3 regions of the Erwinia rhapontici genome follow, and region 2 is predicted to be linked to each of the others. Evidence: predicted binding sites of a transcription regulator. Region 2 holds the regulator's gene; each other region holds the start of a gene.
The links. Region 2 encodes LexA, which represses DNA repair genes until DNA is damaged. Its sites were predicted from a motif close to TNCTGTATGTACATACAGNA; they were not measured.

Region 1 (4,074 bases), 1.4 Mb from region 2:
GAAATCCATTGGGGATAGAATCTATTTTCACGAGGTAATCCTGTGTGCGAACTACTTGGGATGAGCGCGAACGTCCCGACGGACATCTGTTTTAGTTTTACCGGGCTGGTGCAGCGCGGTGGCGGAACGGGTCCGCATAAAGATGGCTGGGGCATTACCTTTTATGAAGGGAAAGGCTGCCGCACATTTAAAGATCCGCAACCCAGTTTTCAATCGCCGATTGCCCGACTGGTGCAGGAATATCCGATTAAGTCCTGTTCGGTGGTGGCGCATATTCGCCAGGCGAACCGGGGTGAAGTATCGCTGGAAAATACGCACCCGTTTACCCGCGAACTGTGGGGGCGCAACTGGACTTACGCGCACAACGGGCAGCTTAAAGGCTATAAAAACCTGGATACCGGCCCTTATCGCCCCGTGGGTGAAACCGACAGTGAGATTGCCTTCTGCTGGTTGTTGCATAAGCTGACCACTCGCTATCCGCGTACGCCGGGCAACTGGCCAGCCGTCTTCCGCTACATTGCGGAACTGGCGGCAGAGATGCGTGAGAAAGGGGTGTTTAACATGCTGCTGTCAGATGGCCGCTATCTGATGGCGTTCTGTTCGACCAATCTGTTCTGGATCACCCGACGTGCCCCGTTCGGCAAAGCCAAATTGCTGGATCAGGATGTGGAAATTGATTTTCAGAAGCAGACCACGCCAAATGACGTGGTCACAGTGGTGGCCACTCAGCCGCTGACGGCGAATGAAACCTGGCACAAGATTGAGCCAGGTGAATGGGCGTTATTTTGCCTGGGTGAGCGCGAGCGCTGATTCCTGTACGGCTGAGTTGCCTGTCATCGGGCGGCTCAGTACGTACTTGCCATCGCTAACGTTGACCGCCGGAGGCTGTTTGGTCTGCACGAACTGCGTGTAACCCGGCTGCAATTGCTTCCAGAAATTGATGTAAGTGGAGTAGCGATGGCGCTGCATGTTGCTGTCGGTCATGCGGAACGGATAAATACTGACTTCAACACGTGGCTGGCCATTGCGCAGCGCGGCTTCCACATAGTGATAAATTTCATCCATATAGGCATCGGTCATGGCATAGCAGCCAATTGACACGCAGTTGCCGTGGATCATCAGATATTTCCCCTGATAACCCTGCTGGCGATCGTATTCGTTCGGAAAGCCGACGTTAATCGCACGATAAAAGCGGCTGTCTGGTTTTAACTGGGAAAGTCCCACGCTGTAAAAACCTTCCGGGCTTTTGAAGTCACCCTGTACGCGCTTTGGCCCCAATCCACCCGAAAAATTACAGATGCGGTAGCTGTTAAGCAGGCGGAATTCGTTGCCGATTTTGCCGTACAGTTCCAGCGTGCGTTCTTCTTTGAAGATTTGCAGGTACACGGGGGTACCAATCAGTTGTTTCTTTAACTCTTTGCTTACCGGGGCCAGTGGGGTAACCGAATCCGGTACGCTGGCGAAGACAACGGCTGGCAGAAAAATCATCGCAAACAGCAGTGCGATTTTGCCCATTCTGGTTCCCTTGAAATGTAGGGGTTGAAAGCAACGCCGGAAGGCGTCTGTACTGACAATATCGGATAATTCCGCTATCGCTGCGTCACCTTAGCATTGTCTATTTTTTTATCAAGATAGCGAAGAATAAAAACCTTAATTTATGTGCGTTCCGTTGCGTATTGAACTCTGGCTTTTTGACTGTATACTTATACAGTATTATCGGAGGGGGCTATGCGTAAAATCATTCACGTGGATATGGACTGCTTTTTTGCCGCAGTGGAAATGCGCGATAACCCCAGCCTGCGTGATATCCCCATCGCGATTGGCGGCAGCGAAAAACAGCGTGGCGTTATCAGCACGGCGAATTATCCTGCACGGAAATTTGGCGTGCACAGTGCGATGTCAACGGCGATGGCGCTTAAGCTCTGCCCGCACCTGACGGTGATCCGGGGCCGCTATGACGCCTATAAAGAAGCCAGCGCCCATATTCGTGACATTTTTTCCCGCTATACCACCCTGATTGAACCCCTGTCGCTTGATGAAGCTTACCTGGATGTGACTGACAGCCAGCATTGCCAGGGATCGGCCACGCTGATCGCGCGTGAGATCCGCGATACGATCCAGCAGGAACTGAATCTCACCGCATCAGCCGGGATAGCGCCGATTAAATTCCTGGCAAAAATCGCCTCCGATATGAATAAACCTAACGGCCAGTTTGTCATTACGCCGCAGCAGATGCCTGACTTCCTGCTGGCCCTGCCGCTGGCGAAAATTCCCGGCGTGGGAAAAGTCACGGCGCGTAAGTTAGAAGAGATGGGGCTGAACACCTGTGCCGATGTGCAAAAAACCGATTTGGTCACCTTGCTGAGGCGGTTTGGTAAGTTTGGCCGCGTGCTGTGGGAGCGCAGTAATGGCATTGATGACCGGGAAGTCATCACTACCCGTGAGCGTAAATCTCTTGGCGTGGAGCGGACGCTGTCGGAGGATATTCATAGCTGGGAAGCCTGCCTGGAAATTATCGACCTGCTGTACGATGAGCTGGCACGACGGCTGGATAACATTAAGCCGGATCGCCAGATTGCCCGTCAGGGCGTAAAACTGAAGTTTAATGATTTCCAGCAGACCACGCAGGAGCATGTCTGGCAGGTACTGAATAAGGCCGATCTGATTGAGATTGCGCGAAAAAGCTGGGATGAACGGCGTGCAGGGCGCGGCGTGAGGCTGGTGGGATTGCATGTGACGCTGCTGGACCCGCAGCTGGAAAGGCAATTGTTATTGGGATTGTAAGAGCGTGTCAGGCATACCTGACCCCTGCGAGTGTCGCGATTGTGACAGGGCGCGGGGCATGCCTGTATAGAGGCTGTCGTAGGGGCGAGGCAGGCCTCGCCCGTATCATATGCGCAGCATTACTTAACCGGGATCGCCTTCAACAGCGCAGTCAGCAGCTGCCAGTACAGGTCAACGCTTCCAATATGCACCTGCTCATCCGGGGAGTGTGGCCCGGTGATGGTCGGGCCAATCGATACCATGTCCATCTGTGGGTACGGTTCTTTAAACAGACCGCACTCCAGACCGGCGTGGATAACCTGGATGTTCGGGGTTTTATCGAACAGTTTTTCATAGGTTTCACGCACCAGCGCCATCACCGGAGAGGTGGCGTCCGGCTGCCAGCCAGGATAGCTGCCTTTGGCGAGGGTTTTCGCCCCGGCCAGCTGGCCGAGCGCAGTGAGCATTTCCACCACGTACTCTTTGCCGCTGTCGATCAGTGAACGGATCAGCGAGTTGATCTTCGCTTCATTGCCTTCAAACGTCACCACACCGACGTTCAGTGAGGTTTCCACCACGCCTTTCATCACGTCTGACTGACGGATCACGCCATTCGGTGTGCTGTTCAGCAGGGCGATAAACGCATCACGGCTGGTGGTGCTCAGAGCCTGCTCCGCATGGGCCAGATCCTCGACCACCACGGCAATGTTTTTCTCTTTCAGGCTCAGCTCATTTTGCAGCGTCAGCAGATAGCCGGCTGCCAGTGACTTCAGCTTATCGAGGCTGGCAACAGGAACCGCCAGCGTGGCGAAGGCTTCACGTGGGATCGCATTGCGCAGCGTACCGCCGCTGAAATCCACCAGACGCAGGTCAAGATCCGCCGCATGGGAGAACAGGAAGCGCGCCAGCAGTTTGTTGGCATTCCCCAGACCCACGTGAATATCACAACCGGAGTGACCGCCTTTCAGGCCTTTCAGCGTCAGTTTCACCGTCTGATAACCGGCCGGAACCGCTTCACGGGTCAGCGGCAGTGTGCTGGTAAAGTCGATACCGCCAGCACAACCCATATAGATCTCACCTTCCTCTTCGGAATCGGTGTTAATCAAAATATCGGCCTGCAACCAGCCTGCTTTCAATCCGAAGGCACCGACCATGCCGGTCTCTTCGGTCATGGTCAGCAGCACTTCCAGCGGACCATGTTCCAGGCTGTTATCAGCCAGCACGGCCAGAGCTGAAGCCATACCAATACCGTTATCGGCACCCAGCGTGGTGCCGCGTGCTTTTACCCACTCGCCATCGATCCAGGGCTGA
Region 2 (4,074 bases):
GTCCGTCCTGTGCCAGCTGGCGCACGCGCTCACCGCCGTTAACGTTAATCCCCTGATACAGCTTGCTCCAGGTCCAACCCATGATACGGTCGGTCAGACGAATCGCTTCGTAAGAGAAGTCAGCTGCGATCTCTTCCATCAGCTCAACGGCATTCTGCTGGGCTTTTTCATGGGAGATTTTTTTGCTGCGTGCTTCGTCTTCAACCGCTTTAGCGATCGCTTTAGACTGCAACAGCTTGTTGAACAAGTCCTGGCGCACAGGCAGACGCGGCCCCACAGCCGCTAAACGCTGGCGGGCAAAGTGCATACGCGCCACACGGGCCAGCTTCTGCGCGATGATTTTATCTGTACCGTGCTCGGTGGCCATATGGCGCAGCGATACCATCGGTGAGAAGCGCACAAAACTGTCACGTCCCAGCCAGATGACGGCAAAGAATTTCTGGATACCATTCAACATGCGCAGATGCGGCTGTTCGTCACCCTGTACCTCACGGCCCGGCGCACGACCAAACATCACTGATACCGGCACCATTTGCACATCCAGATCGGGATGATTGCGGTGCAGATCGAGATAATCGTGGAACAGCTTGACCGACTCAAGATTCGGAACAAAGTACGGGAACAAGCGCGGGCCATCATGAATAAACACATGGCGTGGCAATACCGTACCGTCGATCTCCAGAAGTTCCAGAGGATCGGGCAGGTCTTGTTTGCGACACTGCTCACGCAGTGCAAGGAGATCGGCCTTTGAATCATAAGGCAGCACATACATAATAGGGCGCGACGTATCAAGCCCGAGTTCGGCAACCGGCTCAGCCGGAATTGCTTTACTTTTTACCAGTAGTTTTACTGGAAGATTCAATAAGTTATAATATAATTTACGCCAACCTGACATAGACAACATGAAGCCTCTTGTTAGCAAAGCGCCGCAAGCATACCAGAAAGCGCCAACAGAATCTGTGGTGTTAAAAAACCTGTAGTTCCACTCATTGACGTTAAACTTCTCAAAGGGTTCCCTGATTATGGCAAATAATGTCACCGGACTGACGCGAATCATAAAAGCAGCCGGGTATTCGTGGAAAGGCATCCGCAGCGCGTGGCAGCATGAAGCCGCTTTTCGTCAGGAAGCCGTCGCGGCGATCATTGCGATTATCATTGCCTGCTGGCTGGACGTAGATGCCATTACCCGTGTGCTGCTGATTGGCTCGGTCATGCTGGTCATCATTGTCGAAATACTCAACAGTGCCATCGAAGCGGTCGTCGACCGTATCGGCAGTGAAATACACCCCCTTGCAGGCCGGGCCAAAGATATGGGTTCTGCGGCCGTGCTGTTGACTATCTTGCTGGCAATTTTTGTTTGGATCATGCTGTTAGTGCCACATTTGCGATGAGTTTTCCAAAAATCGCCACAAACTGCATTTCGCCCAACTTTAGGTTTTCAATGTCTAAATACCTGTATATACTCACAGTCGACTGTATAAACAACCAGGGGGCGGAATGAAAGCACTAACGGCGAGGCAGCAGCAGGTTTATGACCTGATTCGCGACCACATTAATCAAACTGGTATGCCGCCGACGCGCGCAGAGATCGCTGCGCAACTTGGTTTCCGTTCCCCGAATGCGGCTGAAGAACACCTGAAGGCCTTAGCCCGTAAAGGCGTGATTGAGATCGTTTCTGGTGCTTCCCGCGGTATTCGCCTGATGATGGAAGAAGAAGACGGTCTTCCACTGATTGGCCGGGTTGCCGCCGGTGAGCCACTGTTGGCAGAGCAGCACATTGAAGGGCACTACAAAGTTGACCCTGACCTGTTCAAGCCTGGCGCTGATTTTCTGTTGCGCGTCAGTGGGATGTCGATGAAAGACATCGGTATTATGGACGGCGATCTGTTAGCGGTACATAAAACTGAAGATGTGCGTAATGGGCAGGTTGTGGTTGCGCGCATTGATGACGAAGTGACAGTGAAACGCCTGAAAAGGCAGGGTAATACGGTGCAACTTTTACCAGAAAACCCGGACTTCAAACCTATCATTGTCGACCTGCGTCAGCAAACGCTGACTATTGAAGGTCTTGCTGTCGGCGTTATTCGCAACGGCAACTGGCTGTAATCGTTACTCCCCGCTAAATCCTGCGCGCTGCTTCTGTGGCGCGTATTATCATCTGTAATCGCTTTAGCTCTGATGGGTTCTGATGAAACTGCTCACCTCTGCGGATAAAAGCCTCTGGCGGCTGGCGCTGCCGATGATCCTTTCTAATATTACCGTGCCACTGCTTGGTCTGGTCGATACCGCCGTGATCGGCCATCTTGATAGCCCGACGTATCTTGGTGGGGTGGCGATCGGCACGACCGTAACCAGCTTCCTGTTTATGCTGCTACTGTTTCTACGCATGAGCACCACCGGGCTGACTGCCCAGGCATTTGGAGCCAGTGATAAATCCGCACTGGCACGTGCATTGATGCAGCCGCTGCTGCTCGCTCTGCTGGCCGGCCTGCTGTTTATCCTGCTAAAAACACCCATCACTCACTTTGCTCTGGGCCTGACCGGTGGCAGCGAAGACGTTCTGCACCAGGCGGCACTGTTTATGCAGGTGCGCTGGCTCAGTGCTCCCGCAACGTTGGCCAATCTCGTGCTGCTTGGCTGGCTCCTTGGGGTGCAGTATGCGCGTGCCCCTGTGATCCTGCTGGTGGTGGGTAATCTGGTCAATATCCTGCTGGATCTGTGGTTTGTTATTGGCCTGAAGTGGGGTGTACAGGGCGCGGCAGCGGCTACCGCAATAGCTGAATATGTCAGTTTTATTGTTGGTCTGCTGCTGGTATGGCGGGTGATGAAACTGCGTGGTCTGTCAGTAAGGTTGATGCTGAGTGCCTGGCGCGGTGATGTGGGGCGCCTGCTGCGCTTAAATCGCGACATCATGCTGCGTTCTCTGTTGTTGCAAATCTGCTTTGCGTCGCTGACTATCTTTGGTGCCCGTCTGGGGAATGATGTGGTGGCGGTCAACGCGGTATTGCTGATGTTCCTCACCTTTACCGCCTATGCACTGGATGGCTTCGCCTATGCGGTTGAGGCCTGTTCTGGAGAAGCCTATGGCGCGCGCGACAGTAAGCAGTTACTCAGCGTCTGGCATGCTGCCTGTCGGCAGTCGTTACTAGTCGCAGCAGGGTTTTCTCTATTTTATGCCCTGTTTGGTGAGCAAATTATCGCGCTGCTGACGTCTCTGGAACCGCTTCGCCAGCTTGCCGATCGGTATTTATGGTGGCAGGTGCTGATGCCATTAGCGGGTGTGGGCTGTTATTTGCTGGATGGGATGTTTATCGGTGCCACCCGCGCCAGTGAGATGCGCAACAGTATGGCCGTCGCAGCACTGGGCTTTGGTTTGGCGCTGTTTAGCGTGCCGTGGCTGGGTAATCATGGTCTGTGGCTGGCAGTCACGTTGTTCCTGCTGCTGCGCGGTGTCTCCCTGTGGGTCATCTGGCGTCGTCACTGGCGTAAGGGAACCTGGTTCGCGCAGTGACACATTTGGTTACGTAACGCGCCGCTTCGCTAGTTCACTGAATTCTAGGTGTTTTTAGTGATTTCTACCGCTTTTGCCAGCGGGTTAACGGCCAGTGCGTGGTTTCTCTACTACAATTATCTTTGTCTCAGGCAAATAACCAGATGATTGTCTGGTTTAACAGTTGGTTTTTGAGGCATTAAAGCTGTTTTAACCCAAGGTAGAGGAATCACATTATGAATAAAGACGAAGCCGGCGGTAACTGGAAACAGTTTAAAGGTAAAGTGAAAGAACAATGGGGTAAGCTGACCGATGATGACTTGACGGTCGTTGAAGGTAAACGCGATCAGTTGGTGGGTAAAATTCAGGAACGCTACGGCTATCAGAAAGATCAGGCCGAAAAAGAGCTGAGTGATTGGGAAACCCGTAACAACCACCGCTGGTAAAAACAGCGGACCCTTTCAGGACGATGCTCCTACCCAGGCACAAGGACAGTGCCACTCACCTCTTTCTCCTCCCTCACAAAATTTGACTAACGCCCGCGTTTTTTACTCTGCACACTATGATCGTGCTGGCACGCATCC
Region 3 (4,074 bases), 1.8 Mb from region 2:
TCGAGTAATCTGTCCTGACAGGTTAAGCCCGCTTCGGCGGGCTTTTTTGTGGGCAAAATACGGCTTCATAAAAAATGAACCTGCATTTTAAAAACACAACGATCGCGTAGACGCTCGCGGTGCTTCTCCTGTATGGTAGATCGCATAATCACTTCCTGACGCCGCGAGCGTCACTTTTGCCTGCTACGATCCACCAGGACGGAAGGCAGGCCAGACAGGAGAACGTCGTTGATGAGTAACTGGAAAACAAGCGCTGAACAGATTCTGAAAACAGGCCCGGTTGTGCCGGTGATCGTGGTGAACAAGCTTGAGCATGCTGTTCCGATGGCGAAAGCATTGGTAGCGGGTGGTGTGCGTGTGCTGGAAGTGACGCTGCGCACGCCCTGCGCGATGGATGCGCTGAAGGCCATGGTGAGAGAAGTGCCTGAAGCGATTGTTGGGGCAGGCACCGTGTTGAACGCGCAGCAGTTGAAAGAAGTCACCGATGCGGGCGCGCAGTTTATCATCAGCCCGGGCCTGACCGAGCCGTTGCTCAGAGCCGCTGTAGACGGCTCAGTGCCGTTGATCCCGGGAATCAGCACCGTGTCTGAATTGATGACCGGTCTTGATTATGGTCTGCGTGAGTTTAAATTCTTCCCGGCGGAAGCTAACGGCGGCGTGAAAGCCTTACAGGCGATTGGCGGGCCTTTCCCACAGGTACGTTTTTGCCCGACGGGCGGCATCTCGCCGGCTAACTACCGCGACTACCTGGCGCTGAAAAGTGTGCTGTGTATTGGTGGGTCGTGGCTGGTGCCAGCGGATGCGCTGGAAGCGGGGGATTATGACCGTATTACCCGCCTGGCGCAGGAAGCCGTTGCCGGGGCGCGATAAAACCACAAGGGGCGGAATTCCGCCCCTTGAATAATCTGCAGGTCTGTCAGCCGCTGACTTTTACGCTGGCAGCGGCACTGATGGCACGCTGCACCGCCTCTTCCACGTCATTGCCCGTTGCCAGTGCCACACCAAGACGGCGTTTGCCCTGAATTTCTGGCTTGCCAAACAGGCGTAGTTGCAGCCCGGCGCCCAGTGCAGCAGACAGGTTGGCGAACTGCACATTATTGCTGTCCAGCTCTGGCAGGATCACCGCTGATGCTGCCGGACCGTACTGGCGGATGCCGCCGACTGGCAGACCGAGGAACGCGCGCACATGCAGCGCGAACTCGGAGACGTCCTGAGAAATCAGCGTGACCATGCCGGTATCATGCGGGCGTGGCGACACTTCACTGAACACCACCTCATCACCGCAGACAAACAGCTCAACGCCAAACAGGCCGCGCCCACCCAGTGCATTCACCACTTTTTCAGCAATCTCCTGCGCACGTTTCAGTGCGAGCTCGCTCATCTGCTGCGGCTGCCAGGATTCGCGATAGTCGCCATCTTCCTGACGATGTCCGATAGGCGCGCAGAAGTGAATGCCGTCGACAGCATTGATGGTCAGCAGGGTAATTTCGAAATCAAACTTCACCACGCCTTCAACGATCACCCGACCGGCACCGGCACGGCCACCCTGTTGTGCATATTCCCATGCAGCATCCAGCTGTGCGGCTTCACGGATAAAACTCTGCCCTTTACCAGAAGAACTCATCACGGGTTTTACGATGCACGGGAAACCGATCTCATCAGCGGCGGCCAGGAAAGCCTCGCGGCTGTCGGCAAAGCGGTAGGATGACGTCGGCAACGCCAGATCTTCCGCAGCAAGGCGGCGAATACCTTCACGGTTCATGGTCAGTTTCGCGGCGCGTGCGGTCGGCACTACGTGCTGTCCCTGTTTTTCCAGTTCGATCAGCATATCGGTGGCGATCGCTTCAATTTCCGGCACCACGAAGTCCGGCTTTTCCTGCGCGACCAGTGCGGCCAGGGCTGCGCCATCCAGCATATTGATCACATGGCTGCGGTGGGCAACGTGCATCGCAGGGGCATCGGCATAGCGATCCACGGCGATCACCTCCACACCCAGACGCTGGCATTCCAGCGCTACTTCTTTGCCCAGTTCACCGGATCCCAGCAGCATTACACGGGTTGCATTAGGGCGCAGCGCAGTTCCAAGAGTTGTCATAATCTCTACCTGAATGGATTGAAAAAAACGCGCGAAGTATAAACGAAAACGTTTGCGTAATCATCCGCACTTTACGCTTGAGTGAAAAAAGCGACGCTGCTACACTGTATAAAAATACAGTTAAACAGGACGAAAATCATGGCTGTTGAAATCAAATACGTTGTCGTCAGAAAAGGTGAGGAAAAGATGACATTTGCCAGCAAGAAAGAAGCCGATGCTTACGACAAGATGCTCGACCTGGCGGAAGTCTTTGCCGACTGGCTGACCGCCAGCCCGCTGGAAATGGAAGAACAGCAGGGTGAAGCGCTGGGGCTGTTTATGGCGGAAAATAAAGACGCGCTGCAACAGATCCTCCGCACCGGTAAACTGCCTGAAGAGAGCAGTGCGGCTGATAACAGCGACGCATCTGATGAAGGCAAACTGCGCGCGGTGTAACCCGCCCCTGCTGTGGCTGATCTTTTTTCTGATCAGCCGTTCAGATCATTATGTGCTCAGCACACTGCGCAATGACGCCATCGCTGCCTGTGCCGTTGCCAGCGGGTCAGCAGCGTGGCGTTGATCGTTAAATACTTCCAGGCCTATTGGCCCCTCGTAACCGATCTGCTGCAAATGCGCTAACAGCGCCTTCAGTGGGTATTGGCCCTCACCGGGTAACAATCGGTGATGCCGGGCCGTATCGACCAGATGCTTTGCATCCGGCTGCTCATTCAGATCGGACAACTGCACCAGAAAAATCCTCTCTGCCGGAATACCGGCCAGGTCTGCCAGCGTTCTCTGGCGTACAAAAATATGAAAAGCATCCACCACCAGCCCCAGATTGGGTGCGTCAATCTGCTGGATAAGCTGCCATGCCTCGGCGGTGTTATTAATATGCTGGCTCCAGGCCATCGCCTCATACGCTACGCGCAGGCCATGATCTGCCGCCTGCTGCACCAGCCAGCGTAAATCCGCTTCGATACGTTCTGTGCAACAGTGCGGATGAGTGGAAGCCGGCACCAACAGCGTTGATGCGCCAAGGCGTTGCGCCGTTGCCATCATCTGTAAGGCTTCATGCTGTTTATCTTCTCGCAGGCTCTCTGGCGCCCCATCAAAATCCAGCAACACCTGGTAATCCGTCAGCCCGAGGGAAAGCTGCTGGCAGAGATCGGCCAGCGCGGCGGCATCGCCCACGGCTTCACTCACATCCTGCTGCCACAATTCCACCTGACTGAAACCCGCCGCTGCAGCTGCACGCAGTTTCTCTTCACTGCTGCCACCGAGCAGGATGGTATTGATAAACAATGGGTTCGCCGAAAATGCCATTTGTATCGATTCTCCTCTGCGTAATTTCCTTTTCAGGGTAGAGGCAATGCAACCATCCAACAACTTATCCACGACTGACTGCAGGATATCTGTCCATCTGCCGCTGGAAACAACGGGAAATTTTACAGCCTTTTCATCGTTTGACGTTTCCTGACGTGGGCTGCTTTATTGTGGTGTTTTCGGGTAATGAAGGACTGACTATGAGCAACTGGCTGCAACAGATTCAGACGGTATTAGGCAAGGCAGGCAAATCCTCCTCTGGCGGAGAAGGGCTGAGCAAAATGCTGGCCCCCGGTGCACTCGGTGGCCTGGCGGGATTGCTGATTGCCAGTAAATCTTCCCGCAACCTGTTGATGAAGTACGGGAAGAACGCCGTAATCATCGGCGGCGGTGCTGCTGCGGGTGCGCTGTTGTGGAATAAGTACAAACAGCGTGTCAGTGAAACCCATCAGGATCAGCCTGAGTTTGGTCAGCAGAGCTCCCCGGTCGACCGTCGCGCCGAGCGTCTGATTGAAGCGCTGGTCTTTGCGGCCAAAAGTGACGGCCATATCGACAACGATGAGCGTAAAGCCATTGATGAACATATTCGCCAGTCTGGTTTAGGTGCGCAGGGCGAGCAGCTGGTGCAGCGTGCCATTGACTCTCCGCTTGATCCGCAGAAGCTGGCGGCCGATGTG

Region 1: a site for LexA is predicted at 1,694-1,713, ahead of dinB (DNA polymerase IV). Genes of this name have one in related genera too.
Region 3: a site for LexA is predicted at 2,198-2,217, ahead of LJN55_RS13300 (YebG family protein). Genes of this name have one in related genera too.

What each region holds. Positions count from the first base shown of each region.
Region 1 is NZ_CP085627.1:980,083-984,156, forward strand. Features, by position in the region: gene LJN55_RS04530 (class II glutamine amidotransferase) at 43-810, shown strand; gene dpaA (peptidoglycan meso-diaminopimelic acid protein amidase) at 781-1,515, opposite strand; gene dinB (DNA polymerase IV) at 1,729-2,784, shown strand; gene pepD (beta-Ala-His dipeptidase) at 2,904-4,074, opposite strand, start outside.
Region 2 is NZ_CP085627.1:4,666,187-4,670,260, reverse strand. Features, by position in the region: gene plsB (glycerol-3-phosphate 1-O-acyltransferase PlsB) at 1-895, opposite strand, end outside; gene LJN55_RS21530 (diacylglycerol kinase) at 1,023-1,391, shown strand; gene lexA (transcriptional repressor LexA) at 1,498-2,106, shown strand; gene dinF (MATE family efflux transporter DinF) at 2,189-3,511, shown strand; gene LJN55_RS21515 (CsbD family protein) at 3,727-3,936, shown strand; gene zur (zinc uptake transcriptional repressor Zur) at 4,023-4,074, opposite strand, start outside.
Region 3 is NZ_CP085627.1:2,836,285-2,840,358, reverse strand. Features, by position in the region: gene zwf (glucose-6-phosphate dehydrogenase) at 1-8, shown strand, start outside; gene LJN55_RS13310 (bifunctional 4-hydroxy-2-oxoglutarate aldolase/2-dehydro-3-deoxy-phosphogluconate aldolase) at 232-870, shown strand; gene purT (formate-dependent phosphoribosylglycinamide formyltransferase) at 917-2,095, opposite strand; gene LJN55_RS13300 (YebG family protein) at 2,234-2,530, shown strand; gene LJN55_RS13295 (sugar phosphate isomerase/epimerase family protein) at 2,579-3,397, opposite strand; gene LJN55_RS13290 (tellurite resistance TerB family protein) at 3,598-4,074, shown strand, end outside.